Regions from separate parts of the Elioraea tepida genome, predicted to be linked through region 1. Evidence: predicted binding sites of a transcription regulator. Region 1 holds the regulator's gene; the other holds the start of a gene.
The links. Region 1 encodes LexA, which represses DNA repair genes until DNA is damaged. Its sites were predicted from a motif close to TGTTCTANNTANGTTC; they were not measured.
Positions count from the first base shown of each region.

Region 2: KO353_RS00160 (PA0069 family radical SAM protein) is a predicted target of LexA. The motif match lies at 3,956-3,971, and genes of this name have one in related genera.

Region 1 covers NZ_CP076448.1:423,985-432,954, reverse strand. The annotation lists gene KO353_RS02065 (DNA polymerase III subunit delta') at 1-975, opposite strand, end outside; gene tmk (dTMP kinase) at 972-1,613, opposite strand; gene KO353_RS02055 (D-alanyl-D-alanine carboxypeptidase family protein) at 1,633-2,886, opposite strand; gene KO353_RS02050 (septal ring lytic transglycosylase RlpA family protein) at 2,917-3,882, opposite strand; gene KO353_RS02045 (lytic murein transglycosylase) at 3,879-4,853, opposite strand; gene KO353_RS02040 (MmgE/PrpD family protein) at 4,995-6,395, shown strand; gene lexA (transcriptional repressor LexA) at 6,399-7,115, opposite strand; gene KO353_RS02030 (hypothetical protein) at 7,299-7,679, opposite strand; gene KO353_RS02025 (bifunctional metallophosphatase/5'-nucleotidase) at 7,720-8,970, opposite strand, start outside.
Region 2 covers NZ_CP076448.1:25,001-33,970, reverse strand. The annotation lists gene KO353_RS00180 (uracil-DNA glycosylase) at 1-655, shown strand, start outside; gene KO353_RS00175 (lytic transglycosylase domain-containing protein) at 966-2,618, shown strand; gene moaB (molybdenum cofactor biosynthesis protein B) at 2,653-3,201, shown strand; gene KO353_RS00165 (TIGR04283 family arsenosugar biosynthesis glycosyltransferase) at 3,215-3,895, opposite strand; gene KO353_RS00160 (PA0069 family radical SAM protein) at 4,041-5,192, shown strand; gene KO353_RS00155 (tellurite resistance TerB family protein) at 5,387-5,956, shown strand; gene KO353_RS00150 (ribonuclease HII) at 5,974-6,594, shown strand; gene KO353_RS00145 (site-specific DNA-methyltransferase) at 6,659-7,741, shown strand; gene KO353_RS00140 (A/G-specific adenine glycosylase) at 7,675-8,769, opposite strand; gene KO353_RS00135 (DUF721 domain-containing protein) at 8,803-8,970, shown strand, end outside.

The sequences.
Region 1 (8,970 bases):
CGCGAGGAGCGCCGAGAGCACGGCCTGCTTGCGGTCGAGGTTGAGCGCGTCGGTCTGTCGCGCGAGCTGCCCGACCTTCTCCCACAAGCCCCCCCACTCTTCAAGCGGCCGCAGCCGCGCCACCGCATCGGCCTGCCCGACGGCCGACGCCTTCGCAAGCGCGGCAAGCCGGTCACGCAACAGGCCCATGAACAGCGCGAACCCCTCCTCCGCGCCCGGTCGCGCGAGCCGGTCGGCGAGCGCATGGGCCGCCGTGAGGTCGAGCGCCGGAAGGCCCTGGAACACGCGCGCGAGAGCAGCGGAGAGCTCGGCCGCCCCGCCCTCGGCGAGAGCGAGCGCACGCCCGATCGACCCGCCGGCAAGCGCGACGGCGGCCTCGGCCTCCGCGGGCGGGAGGTCAGGCGCGTGCTGGGCGAGCAGGAGAGCGACCTCGCTCGCGGCAAGCGGCGCGAGCGAGAGCCTGCGGCAGCGGCTGCGGATCGTCGGCAGAAGACGCGCCGGGGCGTGGCAGACGAGCAGGATCAGCGCCTTCGGCGGCGGTTCCTCGAGGATCTTGAGAAGCGCGTTGGCCGCCTCGGCAGAGAGGTCGTCAGCCGGATCGACGATCGCCACGCGCCAGGGGCTCTCGGCACCGGTGAGTCGGAGGAAGCCGATCATGCCGCGCACGTCATCGATCGCGATCTCGGTGCGCAGCCGCCCCGTCCGCGGGTTTTCCGTGCGTGCGACGAGGCGAAGGTCGGGATGGCTGCCGGAAGCGACCTTGCGCGCGGCAGGATGTCCCGCCGGCACGGCGAGCGGCGAGGCCGCTTGGGGAAAGCCGGCGAGCACCCAGGTGGCCGCGGCACGGGCGAAGGTGGCCTTGCCGATGCCCGGCGGGCCGCCGATCACCCAGGCGTGGTGCAGCCGCCCGGCGGCGGCGGCCTCGGCGAAGGCCTCCGCCGCCGCCCTGTGGCCGACGAGCTCGCCCTGGCTCATGCGGCGGCCGGCAGAACGAGCCCGAGACGTTCCGCGACGGCCGCGCGGATCGCTGCCGCCACCGCCTCGGCCGGGCGCGCAGCGTCGATCACCACGCAGCGCTTCGGCTCCGACGCCGCACGTCGCAGGAACCCTTCGCGGATCCTGGCATGGAAGGCATGGTCGAAGCGCTCGTAGCGGTTTCTCGCCGACCGTGCGGCCGCGCGGGCGAGCCCCTGCTCGACGGGAAGGTCGAGGATGAGCGTGAGGTCCGGGGCGACGTCGCCGAGCGTGGCGCGATGGATCGCCGCGATCGCCGCCGCCTCGACCCCCTGCCCGTCGCCCTGGTACACGGCGGTGCTGTCGGCGAACCGGTCGGAGACGACCCAGGCGCCGCGTTCGAGCGCCGGCCGGATCACCCGCGCAACGTGCTGCACACGAGCGGCATAGTGCAGAAGCGTCTCGGCGAGCGGCTCCCAGCGCCCCGGCGCGCCGGTGACCAGCAGCCCGCGTATGGCCTCGGCCCCCGCCTCGCCGCCGGGCTCGCGCGTCTCGACCGCCTCGAGCCCGGCTGCGCGGATCGCCTCCGCGAGCAGCCGCGCCTGCGTGGTCTTGCCCGCCCCCTCCCCGCCCTCGAGCGTGATGAACCGACCGCCCATGCCGAGGCGCGCTGCCGCCTCAGCTTCCAAACACGAGGTGCCGGAGGCTTGCGCCGATCCGCGGCACGAAGCCGAGCCGCGGCACGTCCGCCCCGGCATAGAGCGGCACGGACATCTGCGGCACGCCCCTGCCCGACACCTCGAGCCTGCCGAGCTCCGTCCCGCGCGCGACCGGGGCCTTGACAGGCGCGGTGTAGTGCACCGCGATCCGCGCCTCCTGCCGCCAGCTGCGCGGCACCGTCATCACGAGGTCGCGCCCGGCGACAAGCGGGACGGTGTCGCGCTCGCCAAGATGCACCGGGACGTTCTCCACCGTCTCGGCGGCGCCGAACAGGCGCACATTCTCGAACTCGCGGAACGCCCACAGCATCAGCCGCTCGCTCTCCTCGGCGCGGATGCGCATCGAGGGAAGACCGTTGACCACGAGGATCACGCGCCGCCCCCCCTGAACCGCCGAGGCCGTGAGGCCGTAGCCGCTCTCCTCGGTATGGCCGGTCTTCAGCCCGTCGGCGCCGATGTTGCGGTAAAGCAACGGGTTGCGGTTCTCCTGGGTGATGTTGGCAAATCGGAACGAGCGTTCGCTGTAGTAGCGGTAGTAGTCGGGGAAGTCCTGGATGATCCGTGCGGCGAGGAGCGCGAGGTCGCGGCACGACATGCGGTGGTTCGGGTCGGGCCACCCGGTCGAGTTGCGCAACGTCGTCTGCCTCAGCCCAAGGGCGCGGGCGCGCTCGGTCAGGAGGTCAGCGAAGGCCTCCTCCGAGCCGCTGATGGCCTCGGCGAGAACGATGCAGGCGTCGTTGCCCGACTGCACGATCACGCCGCGCAGCAGATCCTCGACCTTCACCCTCTGCCCGACCTCAACGAACATCTTCGACCCGCCCATGCGCCAAGCGCGCTCGCTGACGGGAAGCTCGGTGTCGAGGCGAAGCCGGCCGGCGCGGAGGTGCTCGAACACCACATAAGCCGTCATCAGCTTCGACATCGAGGCGGGCGGCATCGGCACGTCCGCCTCCTTCTCGAGCAGTGTCGCCCCGGTCTCGAAATCGACGATCAGCGCATGCCGCGCGAGCGTATCGACCGGCCCGAGCGGGGTGTTCGCCGGGCTGCCCTGCGGCCGTGGCGGCTGCGGCTGGCGCGGCTGCGGCTGGCCAGTGCGCTGCGGCGGACGCTGCGTCGGCCGCTGCTGCTGCGCGCGCGCGAGCGAGGGCGCGGCGAGGGCGAGCGCCGCGGCGCCGAACAGGCGGCGGCGCGTGGAGGAGATGGTGTCGGTCATCTGGTCCCGGTTCCCTCGGTTCCGCGTCGGTCAGTCGACGACGATCCGGGCGTCGCTCGCGCCTGCACGCAGGGTGGCGGCGAGGAGGTGGTCGGCCTCCGCCACCGTTCGCGCCGGCCCGAGCCGAACCCTATAGAGCGTGCGCCCGTTCGCCGTCACGCGGCTCGTGTGCGCCGGGCCGGCGGCGGCGAGACGCGTACGCAGGGCTTCGGCGTTCCGAGCGCTGCCGAAGACGCCGGCTTGAACCCAGAGCCTTCCCGGCGCCGGGGGCTGCTGGCGCAGCGTCCGCGGCAGGGCGTCGGTGCGCAGCGGCACGGCCAGCAGTGGCGGCGGAGCAGGCGGCGGGGCGGGCAGAGGTGCCGCGACGCGAACCATCGTCGCCGCGCGGGCGCCGGGCGGCGGGGGCAGCGTCTCGGCCTCAACCGGAATGCGCGGCGCGGAGGCGACGACGATCCGTTCGCTCTCCGGAACGGGCGTCCGCGCGCGCGCCTCCGCCGCCACGAGGCGACTCTCCTCGGGGACCACCTGCACCCGCACCTGCGCCACCCCGTCGGCGGGCAGGCCGAGCACGCGGGCCGACGCCTCGGACAGCCCGATGATACGCCCGACATCGACAGGGCCGCGATCGTTCACCCGAACCAGCACCGACCGGCCGTTCTCGAGGTTGGTCACGCGGACGATCGCGGGAAGCTGCAGCGTCGGGTGCTGGGCGGTGAGCTTCGCCGGGTCGAAGACCTCCCCGTTCGCTGTCCGGCTCCCGGCACGCTGCCGGATGACCGTGGCGAGGCCGGTCTCGTCGAGGTCGTAGTCCTCGCGCGGAGAGAACCAGACCCCTCCCCTCCGGTAGGTCTCGCCGACGACGAAGCTGCCCTCGCCCGGGTCGCGCGACGCGCTCCCCGTGAGCCGTTTCCCGAGCTGGGCGACGAAGCCCGTCTCTGCGCAGCCTGCGAGCATCAGCGCGGCGGCGGCGATGGCGGCTAGGGCCGGGCGCGTCATCCGCCGACCCGATCCGACAACAGGCCAACGGCGAGAACGTAATAGGTGCTGTTGTTGTAGCGCCGCACGGCCTGGGCGTTGGGGAACAGCACGAAGGCCTGGCCCGCGGCGCCATCGGGGGCGGCGATCGCCGCCGGCATGTCGCCCGCCGGCATACGCCCGCCATCGGCCGGGCGGACGCCGGCCGACGCCCAGGACGAGAGCGGCCGCATCGTCCGCCCATCCGCCTCCCCGATCGGGAAGCGCGGCGGCAGCGTCACCTCAAAGCCCCAGGGCCCGCCCGGCCGCCAGGCGCCGGCGCGGCGAAGGTAGTTGCCGATCGAGCCGAGCGCGTCCGCCCGGCTGTCCCAGATGTCGCGGCGGCCGTCCCCGTCGAAATCGACCGCATAGGCGAGGAAGGAGCCGGGCATGAACTGCGGCTGGCCCATTGCTCCGGCCCAGCTTCCGAGCATCCGCTCCTTGCGGATGTGCCCCTGGTCGAGGATCCTGAGCGCGTTGAGGAGCTCGCCGCGGAAATACGCGCTCCTGCGGCCGTCATAGGCGAGCGTGGCCAGCGCCTGGACCACGGGGAACCCGCCCATAGTGGCGCCGTAGTTCGTCTCCACCCCCCAGATCGCGGTGACGGTGCGGGCGGCGACGCCGAAGCGTTGCTCGACGGCAGCGAGCAGCGCGCGGTTCTCGGCGAAGGCCTTGCGCCCGTTACCGATCCGCGGTTCCGCGACCACGCGGTCACGGTACTGGGCCCAGCTGAGCGTCACCTCCGGCTGGCGGCGATCGAGCTCGATCACGCGCTGGATCGGCGCGATTCCAGAAAGAGCCCCCTGGATCGTCGCGGCGGAGATCCCCTGCGCGCGTGCTTCGGCGCGCAGCTCGGAGAGCCAACGCTCAAAGGGCTGTGACGCCGCGCGCGCCCCGGCCGCGGCCGCCACGGCCGGGAGAGCCCCGAGGACCACGCGTCGAGTCGCACCCATGTCTTCCTCAATGCCACTTGTGCGTGCGGTTCTCAACGCGTGCTTCGGCTGCGCGCCCCGTGTCGGGAGCCTCCTCCTGGCCTGCCTGGAGCGGCTCGGCTAGAAGGGCGGCGAGGGATGGAAACGGTGAGGGAGAGCGCCATGCGCCCGATCACGGAGGAGTTCGCCGCCTGGGCCGCAGGGATCGACGCGTCCTCGCTGCCCGCCCCGGTGGTCGCACGCGCCAAGGCGCTCGTGCTCGACCTCGTCGGCAACATCGTCCGCGCCCGCCATGACGCGGAGAGCACCCCTGCCCTGCTTGCCGCCGCCCGCTCGCTCGGCCTCTGTGGCGGCACGGCCACCGTGTTCGGGGACGCCGCACGCTACACCCCGGCAGGCGCAGCGCTGGTAAACGGGGCGCTCGCCCATTCGCTTGATTTCGACGACACCCATGCCGCGGGAAGCCTCCACCCCGGCGCGCCGGTGATCCCGGCCGCTCTCGCCGCCGCCGAGCTCGTGCGGGCGAGCGGGGCGCGCCTCGTCGCCGGCATCGTCGCCGGCTACGAGGCGACGATCCGTCTCGCGCTCGCCCTCCCGGCCGGAGACCACTACGACCGCGGCTTCCACCCCACCGCCACCTGCGGCGCCTTCGGCGGCGCGGTCGCCGCCGCACGGGTGTTCGGCCTCGACGCCCGGGGCATGGCGGATGCACTCGGAATCGCGCTGTCCCAGGCCGCGGGCAGCCTTCAGTTCCTCGCCAACGGCGCCTGGACCAAGCGGTTCCAGGTCGGCTGGTCGGCGATGGCGGGGCTTGCGGCGGCGAGCTTGGCGCGCGAGGGCTTCCGCGGTGCGTCGGAGGCGATCGAGGGCCGCCACGGCTTCCTCCGCGCCTATGCCCCGGCGCCGCGGCCGGAGCGCGTGCTCGAAGGCCTCGGCGAGGTGTTCGAGCTGATGGCGACGGCAGTGAAGCCCTATCCCTCGTGCCGCTACGGCCACGCGGCGATCGACGCGGCCCTCGCGCTCCGGGCCGAGCACGGGCTGAGGCCAGAGGAGATCACCGCCGTCACCGTGCACCTGCCCGCGAAGGGCATGCTGCTGATCGGCGCCCCGGCCGAGAAGAAGGCCGAGCCGCGGAATGTCGTGGATGCGCAGTTCTCCGGCCCGTTCGTCGTCGCCGCCGCGCTCGCGACCGGGGCGATGGGCTGGGAGAGCTATGCGCTGCTCGACGACCCTGTGGTGCGCGCGCTGGCGCGGCGCATCCGCTGCGTCGAGGACCCGGAGATCGAGGCCGAGTTCCCCGCCAACATGGCCGGCCGCACCACGGTGGAGACGGGGCGCGGCAGCTTCAGCGCCAAGGTCGTCGTGCCCAAGGGGGAGCCCGGAAATTTCCTCACGGAAGCGGAACTCGCCGCCAAGTTCCACGGGCTTGCGGACGCGATCCTGACGCCGCCGAAGGCGGCCGCCCTCGCCGAGGCCATCCTCTCGCTCGAGGCACTGCCGGATGTGACGGAGCTCGCACGTCTCGCCGGGCCGGTGAGCGCCGTCCGTCTCGCCGGAGAGTGAGCGTCAGCCGTTCGCCTCGAAGCGCCGGAACAGGCCGACGACGCGCCCCTGGATGCGCACCCGGTCGGCCGGGATGATCCGCGGCTGATAGGCAGGGTTGGAGCTTTCGAGCGCGACCGCGTCCTTGCGGCGCCGCAGGCGCTTGAGCGTCACCTCGAACCCGTCGATCAGCGCCACCACGATCGCCCCGTTCGGCGCGTCCTGAGCCGCACGGATCAGCACGATGTCGCCGTCGTGGATGCCGTCGCCGATCATCGAGTCGCCGGTGACCACGAGGGCGAAATGGTCGCCCGCGCCGAGATACTCGGGAGCGATCGGCAGCTCGGCGTCGTGGCTGTCGATCGCCTCGATCGGCTGGCCGGCGGCGATGCGGCCGAGGATCGGCACGGAGGCGTGACGTTGGGGAGGCGGCGGCTCGGCCCGGCGGGCGAAGGCGGCGACGGTGCTGCCATTCTCGGCCGCGAGCACCGGCTCGCGTCGCGCGCGCCTGCCGTTGCCGGCGAGATAGTCCGGGACGCGGATGACCTCGAGTGCGCGGGCACGGTGCGGGTGGCGCCGTATGAAGCCTCGCTCCTCGAGGGCAGTAACGAGACGGTGGATGCCTGACTTCGAGCGGAGCTTCAGCGCCTCCTTCATCTCCTCGAACGAGGGCGAGGTGCCGGTGGTGTTGCAGTGGTCGAGGATGAAGAGAAGCAGCTCGTGCTGCTTTCGCGTCAGCATGACGGCACCCGCGTGGTGGCACCGCGGCCTGGAACCACCCGCAGCTCGGCTCGCTTGTGCCTCGGCATGACGCCACCCTCTTCCCTGCGACCCCAACGCCGCGCGACTCGGAACAAAACCGGAACCCGAATAGTCCGCCCCATCGCGTCGCGTCAAGCGCCACGGCTTGGGCCGCGCCTGTCTTCAGAACGGGGTGCGGACGGGGCGCGGGTCGGCGATCTCGACATAGCCGCGCTGGACGCAGCGCTCCAGCGCTTCGAAGGCGAGCCTCGCCTCGTCATAGGCGGTGCGGAGGCGAGCGAGCCGGTCGATCTCCTCGCGCGTCACCTCGCCGCGCGTCTCCCGCCCCAGTCCGAGCGCACAGGCGAGATACTCGGCCCTGAGCCGCGCGACGACGGTGGCGAGTCGGAGGAACCCGTCACGCGTGATCTCGGGAAGGCGCTGGCCGATGACGGCGCGGTTGGCTTCCCGCACGCCGTGCTCGACCTCGTCGAGCAGGCGCTTCTGAGCGCGGTAGTAGGCGGGGTCGGTGTTGGCGATCGGCATCAGGGGCAGGCCCTCCACTCTCAACCATCGCCTGCCAGGCTTGCCGAAGCGTAAACGCCTAGCGTCTGGTGATCCGCCCATCCGTGACCGGAAGGACGGGGCTCCGTGCGGCGATCCAGGCTTCGACCACGTCCTCGATGTTCGGACCGCCGTCATAGGCGGCGACGGCCCGGTCGCGCAGGCTCAGATAGCCATCTCCTCCCTGGCGGAGGAAGTTGTTGGTGACGATGGTATAGAGCCGGCCGTCCTCGAGCGGCCGCGTGCTGCCGTCGGGGCCGACGACCGACGCGGAGACGAGCCGCCGACCAGGGGGAGCCCCAGGGTCCCAGACGACGCGCAGTCCGGCGAGCTGCGGGAACCGCCCGGCCCCGCTCTCGACCGCCGAGAAGCCGTTCTCGAGCGCGGCGCGCAGATCGGCGCCGGCGAGCGTGAGGGTGGCGAGCGTGTTCGAGAACGGAAGGACGGTGAGAAGGTCGCCCCAGGTGATCGGCCCGGCGGCGAGGCCGGAGCGCAAGCCGCCGCCGTTCTGCAGCGCGATCTCGGCCCCCGATGGCCGCGCGGCGGCAAGCATCGCCTCGGCCACCATGTTGCCGAGGGCGCATTCCTCCCGCCGGCAGGCGTCGTTCGGCAGCGGTGCCGCAGCGGCGCCGATCACCCGCGCGCGCAGCGCCGCAAGCGGCAGCGCAAGCTCCGCCACCAGCGCCTCGACGGCGAGATCGCGCGGGCCAGCGAACGCAAGAGGCAGCGCATCCCCGCGCGCCTCCACCACCCTTCCCTCGGTATCGAGATCGAGGTCGAGCCGGCCTAGGAAGCGGTTGTTCGCTCCTGCTTGGACGACCGGAACCGCGCGTCCGTCCGGCCCCGGAACCGGCTGGGGGTAGCGTGCGAGGGCGGAGGGGTCCGAGTTCGAGAGCAGGGTGTGGCTGTGGCCCCCGACCACAGCGGCAAGCCCGGGCACAGCGGCGGCGATCGCCCGGTCACGCGCGAAGCCGACATGGGTGAGAGCGATCACCGCGCGCGCTCCTGCCGCCCGTGCCTCGGCCGCGGCGGCGGCGACCGCCGCACTCTCCTCGCCGAAACGAAGCCGGGGCCCGGGCGAGGAGATGCGGGGCGTCTCGGCCGTCACGGCGCCGACCACAGCGATTCCCCCGGCGAGCATCACCCAGGGCCGCACGAGGCCGGCGAGCGCCGGCTCCTCCCGCGTGTCGAGATTGGCGCCGAGAACCGGGAACGGGGCGGTGCGGACGAAGCGCGCGATCGTCTCCGGCCCGTGGTCGAACTCGTGGTTGCCCAAGGCCATGGCGTCATA
Region 2 (8,970 bases), 400 kb from region 1:
CTCGCCTCACGCGCTTCCTTCGCCGGGCGGGGCGGTTGCCGAAGCCGAGCGGCTCGCAGCAGCGGCGGCCGACCTCGAGTCTCTGCGACGGGCGATCGCCGAGTTCGGCGGGCTGGCGCTGCGCGAGACGGCGACCAACCTCGTCTTCGCCGATGGCAACCCCGCCGCTCCGGTGATGCTGATCGGCGAGGCGCCGGGGGCGGAGGAGGACCGCGCGGGCAAGCCCTTCGTCGGTGCCTCGGGGCGGCTTCTTGACCGGATGATGGCCTCGATCGGGCTCGACCGCCACGGGACGGGCTGGGGCTCGTTCTACGTCACCAACATCATCACCTGGCGCCCGCCGGGAAACCGCAACCCGACCGATGGCGAGGTGGCGCTCTCGCTGCCTTTTCTCCGCCGCCATGTGGTTCTGGTGCAGCCGAAGCTGCTTCTCCTTCTCGGGGCGGTGGCGGTGCGGTCGCTCACCGGCGCGCGGGAGGGAATCACCCGGCTCAGGGGGCGCTGGCTCACGCTCGAGTTCGACGGGCTCGGCTCCGTGCCGGCCCTGGCCACGCTTCACCCGGCCTACCTGCTCCGCAACCCTGGCGCGAAGAAGGATGCCTGGGCCGACCTGATCGCGTTGCGGCGCCGCATCGACGATCTGAGGCAGGATTAAGGCACGTCAGTTTTGCCGTGCAACGCGCTGACTCAACGAGTGCGGTCTCAAAAGGCAAAAAACGTCTCCCAGATCGGTGTTGCGCAACCCGTTAACCCGCGGTTAACGCCGGAGAACCATGCGAACGAAAACGGGGGCATGGGCCCGCTCAGCCTCCACGGCGGGCCTGATCTGGGTTGTGGCATGTCTTCCCTCCCAGGCTGACGCAGCCGGGGGGGATGGCGCATCAGGGGGGCAGGCCGGGCAGACGGAAGTCGCCTTCGCCGTCCCGAGGCCCACGCCACCGGGTGGCGGGGCCGGGCTTCCGGTCGTGCTCCTGCCCTCCGATGCCGCTCTCTACCGGCGGATCTTCCAGCTTCAGGATCGAGGTCGGATCGCCGACGCCGAGCGCGAGACGGAACGGCTGACCGATCCGCTGCTGCTCGGCCACGTGCTCGCGCATCGGCTGCTCGGCCCCCACACCCGCGCCACGGTGCCGGAGCTCTCCGCCTGGCTCGACCGCTTCGCCAACCTTCCCGATGCGCCGAGGATCCATGCTCTGCTGCTTTCGCGGCTGCCGCGCGGTGCGGCGCGCCCGGCCGCACCGCAGCTTGCGGAACTGCCCGCGGCGGAGGCGCTGGACGAGGAGGAGCGGTTCGTGCTCCTGCCGCCGCAGGCGCGCAACCCGATCCTCGCCCGCGCCGTCGCCGATCGGATCCGCGCCGAGGAGTTCGACGCCGCCGAGGCCGCGATCGCGCGGACGCGCGGTCTCGATCCCGCCCAGGCTGGGCTTCTACGGGCGCAGATCGCGCGCGGGCTGTTCCTGCGCAATCGCGACGCCGAAGCGCTCGCCGCCGCGACCGACGCACTCCGCCGCGACGGCGCCATGGTCGGAGATCTCTCCTGGTATGCCGGTCTCGCCGCCTGGCGGCTTGGCCGGCACGAGGTCGCGCGTCGTCACTTCGAGGCGACGGCGCGTGCCGAGGTCGCCACAGCGGCGCGGCGTGCCGCCGGGGCGTACTGGGCGGCGCGTGCCGCGCTGCGCTTGCGCGACCATCGCGCCTATGTGCCTTGGCTTGCCGAGGCGGCGCGCGACCAGCGAAGCCTCTACGGCCTGCTCGCGCGGCGGACGCTCGGCATTCCCGGCGGCTTCGCCTGGGAGCGTGACACGCTCGGCGAGGCGGAGGCGCAGCGCCTGCTCGCCCATGACGGCAGCCGCCGGGCGCTCGCCCTGCTTCAGGTGGGGCAGCGGGCGCGGGCGGAGGCGGAGCTGATGGTCATGGGAGAGGCCGCTGCGTCCGATCCCGCTCTCGCCCGCGCCCTCCTTGTCGTCGCGAGCCAGGCGGGGATGTCGGAGGTCGCGATCCGGCTCGCCCAGTTCGCCGAGAGCGGCGATGGCCGGCCGCGCGACTACGCCCGCTTCCCGATCCCGCGCTGGGCGCCCTCAGGCGGCTACAGGACCGACCCGCCGCTCCTGATGGCACTCGCCCGGCTCGAGAGCAATTTCGAGCCGCGCGCGATCAGCCCGGCCGGAGCGCGCGGGATCATGCAGATCATGCCGGTGACGGCAGGCTACGTGACCGGCCAACGCTCGCTCGCGGGGCGCGACCGGCATCGCCTGCACGAGCCCGAGTTCAACCTCGAGGTCGGCCAGCGCTACGTCGAGTATCTCGCCCGCCTCCCTGCGGTCGAGGGCGACCTGATCAGCTTGATCGCCGCCTACAACAGCGGCCCCGGAAGTTTCGCCCGCTGGTCACCGACTGTGGTGCACATGGGCGACCCGCTCCTGTTCCTCGAGGCGATCCCAATCCACGAGACAAGACGTCACGTCCAGGCCGTGCTCGCTCTCTCCTGGATCTACGCAAGCCGCCTCGGGCGGCCCGCACCGTCGCTCGACGCGCTCGCGGCCGGCCGATGGCCCCGCTATACTGACGCTGAAGGGGGCACCATTCCGGGTGCCGAGGCGTCGGCGCGACGGCGTTGACTGAGGCCGTCATCGCCGTGCGTGGGGCCAGCACATGTCTCGCATCGATGAAACGCGTCGCTTCCTGCCAGTCAACATCGCCGTCCTCACCGTTTCGGACACGCGCACGCCGGGAACGGACAAGTCCGGCGATACGCTTGCGGAACGGATTACCGCCTCCGGGCACCGTCTGGTCGCGCGCGCGATCGTTCGGGACGAGGTGGAGGCCATCCTCACCCATCTCACCGAGTGGATCGACGATCCGGCGGTCGATGTGGTGATCACGACCGGGGGGACGGGCATCACCGGGCGCGATGTCACGCCGGAGGCGTTCAAGCGCGTGCTTGAGAAGGAGATTGAGGGCTTCGGCGAGCTGTTCCGGATGCTGAGCTACCAGAAGATCGGCACCTCGACGATCCAGTCACGCGCTCTGGGCGGTGTCGCCCGCGGCACCTACCTCTTCGCCCTCCCGGGCAGCCCGGGCGCGTGCCGCGACGCCTGGGACGACATCCTCAAGTGGCAGCTCGACAGCCGACATAGGCCCTGCAATCTTGTCGAGCTGATGCCTCGGCTTCGGGAGCATCTCGGCAGCGCTGCGGCCTGATGAGCACCGGGCCTCAATAGAGACGGGCGAGAACGCGCGGCGGCACGCCAAGCGCCCACAGGGAGAGAAGCGCGAGGTTTCGTGCGCTGCGCCTGAGATAGCCGTCGCGACGCCAACGCTCGGCTGAGGTGATCGCCTCCGCCCCGATCGGCGCGAGCCGTGCCCGGCCGAGCCGGCGGACGAGCGTCACGTCCTCCATGATCGGGAGTTCCGGAATGCCGCCCACGCGCGCGAGCAGGGAGCGGTGGATCAGAAGCCCCTGGTCACCATAGGGCAGGGCGAAGAGGCGACAGCGCAAGGCGACAAGGCGCTCGAGACGGCGCGCAGCCGGGCTGGCGTCGTCGAGCCGGAACCGGAAATAGCCGGCCCGGCCCTCGGCACCGCGCTCGCAGGTGAACGCCGCGACAGCCTCCGCCCAACCTTCAGCCAGAACCGTATCGGCGTGCAGCAGCAGAAGCCACTCGCCCGCGGCGGCGGCCACTCCGGCCGCGAGCTGCACACCCCGTCCCTCTGGCGCCGGAACGACGCGCGCGCCGCACTCGGCGGCGACCACGGCCGTGCCGTCGGGAGAGCCGCAGTCGGCAACGATCACCTCGCGCGGCCACGCCCCCAGCGCGGTGAGCGTCGCCGGAAGGCAGGCGGCGGCATTGCGTGCCGGGATCACCACCGAAAGGTCGGGAAAGCGCTTCGCCATGGCGACAGGCGAGCATGGCCTGCCGGTCGTGTCAGCCGCGCTGCGGCAGTTCTCGGCGCTTGTTCATGATTCGTTCTTGACAGAGCCGGCAAGGCTCGGCGAGGCTTTCCCCGCGCGCAGGGGCGCCGCGAGGGGAAGGACGGCCATGGACGAGCTCGCTCACGCGTGGGATCGGCACGATTTGCCGGTGGCTGCCGGCTGGGAACTGCCGCCGCCACAGCCGCGCAAGGGGCGTGGCGCCGTCACCTCGCCGCCCTGCCGCTACGACCGGTTCAGGGCGGAGGCGGCTGACGACGGCTGGGGAACGCTCGAGCAGGATCTCGCCGATCCGCCTCGCCTCGAGACGACGCTCACGCGCGACGCTACGCGCAGCATCATCGCCTGGAACGACAGTCCTGATATCGGCTTCGACCGCTCGGTGAACCCCTATCGCGGCTGCGAGCATGGCTGCATCTACTGCTACGCGCGGCCCTCGCATGCCCAGCTCGGCCTCTCCCCGGGCCTCGACTTCGAGGCGAAGCTTCTGTTCAAGCCGGAGGCGGCGAGCCTGCTCGCGCGCGAGCTCTCGCGGCCCGGCTATCGCCCCGCCCCGATCGCGCTCGGCTCGAACACCGACCCCTATCAGCCGGTAGAACGCCAGCTCCGGATCACGCGCGCGATCCTCGAGGTGCTGTCGGCGTTCAACCACCCCTGCACGATCGTCACGAAGTCGGCGCTCGTCATTCGTGATCTCGACATCCTCGCGTCGATGGCGGAGCGGCGCCTCGTCCGCGTCTGCCTCTCCGTCACCACGCTCGACCGCAGGCTCGCCAACGTCATGGAGCCGCGCGCCGCCACCCCGGCGCGGCGGCTGCAGGCGATCGAGGCGCTCGTCCAGGCCGGCGTACCGGCCGGGGTGCTGGCCGCGCCGATGATCCCCGGGCTGAACGACGCCGAGCTCGAAGGCATTCTCGCCGCCGCTGCCCGAGCCGGAGCCGATGCCGCGGGCTACGTGCTGGTGCGCCTGCCGAACGAGCTCAAGGAGATGTTCACTGCCTGGCTCGAGGCACATTATCCGGAGCGGGCGGCGAAGGTGCTCTCGCTGATACGCCAGACACGCTCCGGCCGGTTGAACGATCCCCGCTTTGGCAGCCGCTTCACAGGCTCCGGCCCCTATGCCGGCCTGCTCGCGCAACGCTTCGCGGCGGCTGCGCGCAAGCATGGTCTTGGGCGCCCATCGGGCGGGCTCGACGCAAGCCGCTTCCGGGTGCCGGCGCGCCCGACCGGGGGGGAGGATCGCCAGCTTGCCCTGCTGTGATCGACGCCCTGCTTGCATCGCCAGCTGCTGCGGGCGATCTCTCCTCGCATGATCGACGCCAAACAGCTCCTTGACCGTTTCCTCGGCGCGGGTGCGGGGATCGCGCGGCCTCCACACTCACCCAGGCCGACCAGAAGCTTTCCGGCCTCAACGTTCCCGGGGGGCTCGCCGGCGGCGCAGCAGCGGGCGGCCTCATCGGGCTCCTGCTCGGCAGCAAGAAGGCGCGCAAGCTCGCGGGCAGCGCGGTCGGCTATGGCGGTGCCGCCGTGCTCGGCGCGCTTGCCTACCGCGCGTGGCAGAACTGGCAGGCTGGCCGGTCACAGGGGGCGATGGCGCCTCCCTCTCCCGCCGAGCTCGCCTCGACGGATGAACGCTTCCTGCCGAGCGAGCCGGCGGCGGATGGCCGTCCGTTCGGCGTGGCGCTGGTGCGCGCAATGGTCGCCGCAGCGAAGGCGGACGGGCATCTGGACAACACCGAGCAGCAGGCGATCTTCGCCGCCATTGAGCGCGCCGGCCTCGACGCCGAAGCCAAGGCGGCTCTGTTCGATGCGATGAACGCTCCGGTCGACCCGGCGGCGATCGCGGCGCTCGCTGCCACGCCCCAACAGGCCGCGGAGCTCTGGCTCTCCGCCCGGCTTGCCATCGAGCCCGACCAGCCGGCGGAGCGCGCCTTCCTCGACGCGCTCGGCCATCGCCTCGGGCTTGATCCTGCCTTGCGCGCGAACCTCGAACGCGAGGCGGCAGCCGCCCTCGCCAACGCGTGAGCCGCCCACCCACCCTCATGCTCGAGACCGCATCGGGGATGGGTATCGTCGCCGGCATCGACGAGGCGGGCTGCGGGCCGCTTGCCGGCCCGGTCGTCGCGGCCGCCCTCGTCTTCCTGGAAAAGCCGGACGCGCGGCTTGCCGCGCTGATCGACGACAGCAAGCGCCTCTCCCCCGCCCGGCGCGAGGCCGCCTTCGCGGCTCTTGCCGAGACGCGGCGCGACGGCCGCCTCGCCTTCGCGGCAGGCGCTGCGAGCGCGGCGGAGATCGGCCGGCTCAACATCCGGCGAGCGACCCATCTCGCCATGGCGCGGGCGCTCGCGCGGCTTCCGCTCGTGCCCGACCTCGTCCTCGTCGACGGCAACAGCCGCCCCCCGCTCCCGGTCAAGGTGCGCTGCATCGTCGGCGGCGACCGGACCTCGCTCTCGATCGCCGCTGCCTCGATCATCGCCAAGGTTCTGCGTGACCGGGCGATGTTGCGCCTTGCCGCGCGCTACCCCGCCTATGGCTGGGAGGCGAACCGGGGGTATCCGACGCCGTCGCACCGCGCCGCTCTCGCGCGCATCGGCGCCACACCGCACCACCGCTCGGGCTTCGCACCGGTCGATCTCGCCATCGCCTCCGCACGCCCAGGTTGACGGTCGAAGAGAGCCTCGGCGAGACTCCCGCGTTTGCGCGCGGGGGGAGCATCGGCGCAAAGGCATGGGGCGGGAACTCGATCTGCCGCTGGACACGGTCCTGGTCGGCGACTGCATCACGGTGATGGCGGCGCTGCCGCCCGCGTCCGTGCATGCCATCTTCGCCGACCCTCCCTACAATCTCCAGCTCTCCGGAACGCTGCACCGGCCCGACAATTCCGAGGTCGACGGGGTTGATGCGGAATGGGATCGTTTCCCTGACCCTGCCGCCTATGACGCCTTCACCCGGGCCTGGCTCGCCGAGGCCCGCCGGGTGCTTCGCCGCGACGGCACGCTGTGGGTGATCGGCTCCTACCACAACATCTTCCGCGTCGGCGCCGCGCTTCAGGACCTCGGCTTCTGGATCCTCAACGACATCATCTGGCGCAAATCGAACCCGATGCCCAATTTCCGCGGGCGGCGCTTCACCAACGCGCACGAGACGCTGATCTGGGCCGCGCGCGAGAGGGGATCGCGATACCGTTTCAATTACGAAGCGATGAAGTCCCTCAACGACGACGTGCAGATGCGCAGCGACTGGACCTTCCCGATCTGCACCGGCCCTGAGCGTCTGCGCGACGCGGCGGGCGCGAAGCTTCACCCGACGCAGAAACCGGAAGCGCTCCTGCATCGCGTCATCCTCGCCTGCACCAATCCGGGCGAGGTGGTGCTCGACCCGTTCTTCGGCACCGGCACGACCGGTGCGGTCGCGAAACGCCTCGGCCGGCGTTTCATCGGCATCGAACGCGACGAGGCCTATGTGCGCGCGGCACGCGCGCGGATCGACGCGGTCGTTCCGGTGTCGGACGAACGCCTCGCCGCCACCCCGTCGCGCCGCGAGGCGCCGCGCGTCGCCTTCGGAGCGGTGGTCGAAGCGGGTCTGATCGCCCCAGGGGCAGTGCTCTGGGACCGCACCCGCCGCGTCTCAGCGACCGTGGCGGCCGACGGCTCGCTCCGCGCCGGGCACGAACGCGGCTCGATCCACCGCATCGGCGCTCTCTTGAGCGGCGCCCCATCGTGCAACGGCTGGACCTTCTGGCACTACGAGGATCGCGGCCGGCTCCTGCCGCTTGACGTGCTCCGCTCCCGGCTCCGCCCGCTCGAGTGAGCAAGCGCAAGCCGCGCCGCCTTCGCCATCACCGCCGGAAGCCCCGCCTCGAGCACGGCCTCGCGCTGCACGCCGGGCGACGGAAGCGCCTCGACCCTGGCCGCGACGACAGCAAGATCGAGCGCGAAATGGGTGAAGACGTGCCGCACGCGCCCGATCTCCTCCCACCCGGCTTCGGCCGGCGCATGGGCGCGCGCCTCCGCAAACGGCCAGGGCTCGTCGCGCCACGGCGTGCCGGGAAGCTCGAGCATCCCGCCAAGCAGCCCCTCGGGCGCACGGCGCCGGAGCAGGACGGCGCCGGTCCGATCCTCGAGCCAGAAGGCGAGGCCATGGCGCTCAGGCCTTGCAGCTTTCGCGCTTTTCGCGGGAAGCGCCTCGGCGAGCCCCTCTGCCCTGGCGCGGCAGGTATGCGTGAGCGGGCAGAGGGCGCAGGCGGGACGGCGCGGCGTGCAGATCGTCGCGCCGAGATCGAACAGGGCTTGTGCGAAATCCCCTGGCCGCGCCTGCGCCGCGCGTGTCGCGCCGAAGGCCCGCGCGGCCGCGGCGAGCGCTCTCTTGGCGGCCGGCAGCGTCTCGCGCACGGCATGGAGCCGCGCCATCACCCGCTCGACATTGCCGTCCACCGGCACGGCCGGGCGTCCGAAGGCGATCGCCGCCACCGCGGCGGCCGTGTAGGGCCCGACGCCGGGCAGGGAGCGCAAGCCCGCCTCGTCCTTGGGGAACCCGCCGCGCGCGACCACCGCCTTCGCCGCCTCATGCAGGTTGCGCGCGCGCGCGTAGTAGCCCAAGCCAGCCCAGGCCTTCGCCACCTCCTCCCAAGGAGCCTCCGCAAGGGTCGCCACGTCCGGGAAACGGTCGAGAAAGGCCGCGAAGCGCGGGGCCACGGCGGCAACCGTGGTCTGCTGCAGCATGATCTCCGACAGCCACACGACGTAGGGATCGGCCGACGCGCCGGGCGCCGCACGCCAGGGCAGGACGCGGCGATGGCGGTCGTACCAGGCGAGCAGGTCCCTCGCCGCCGCCTCCATGCTAGGCTCGCGCATCATGCGGGCAGGGTGGTGATGGCGGAGGACAGCGGCAAGCTTCGGGATGACGCGCCGGCGGAAGAGCGCCTCGCCGCCGGGCCCGTGCCGATCGCCGGGCTGCTCAGCCGGATCACCCGGCCGGCGATGCGTTCCCGCGGTGGCTTGCTCGCCCGTCTCGCTCTCGACTGGCCCGAGATTGTCGGG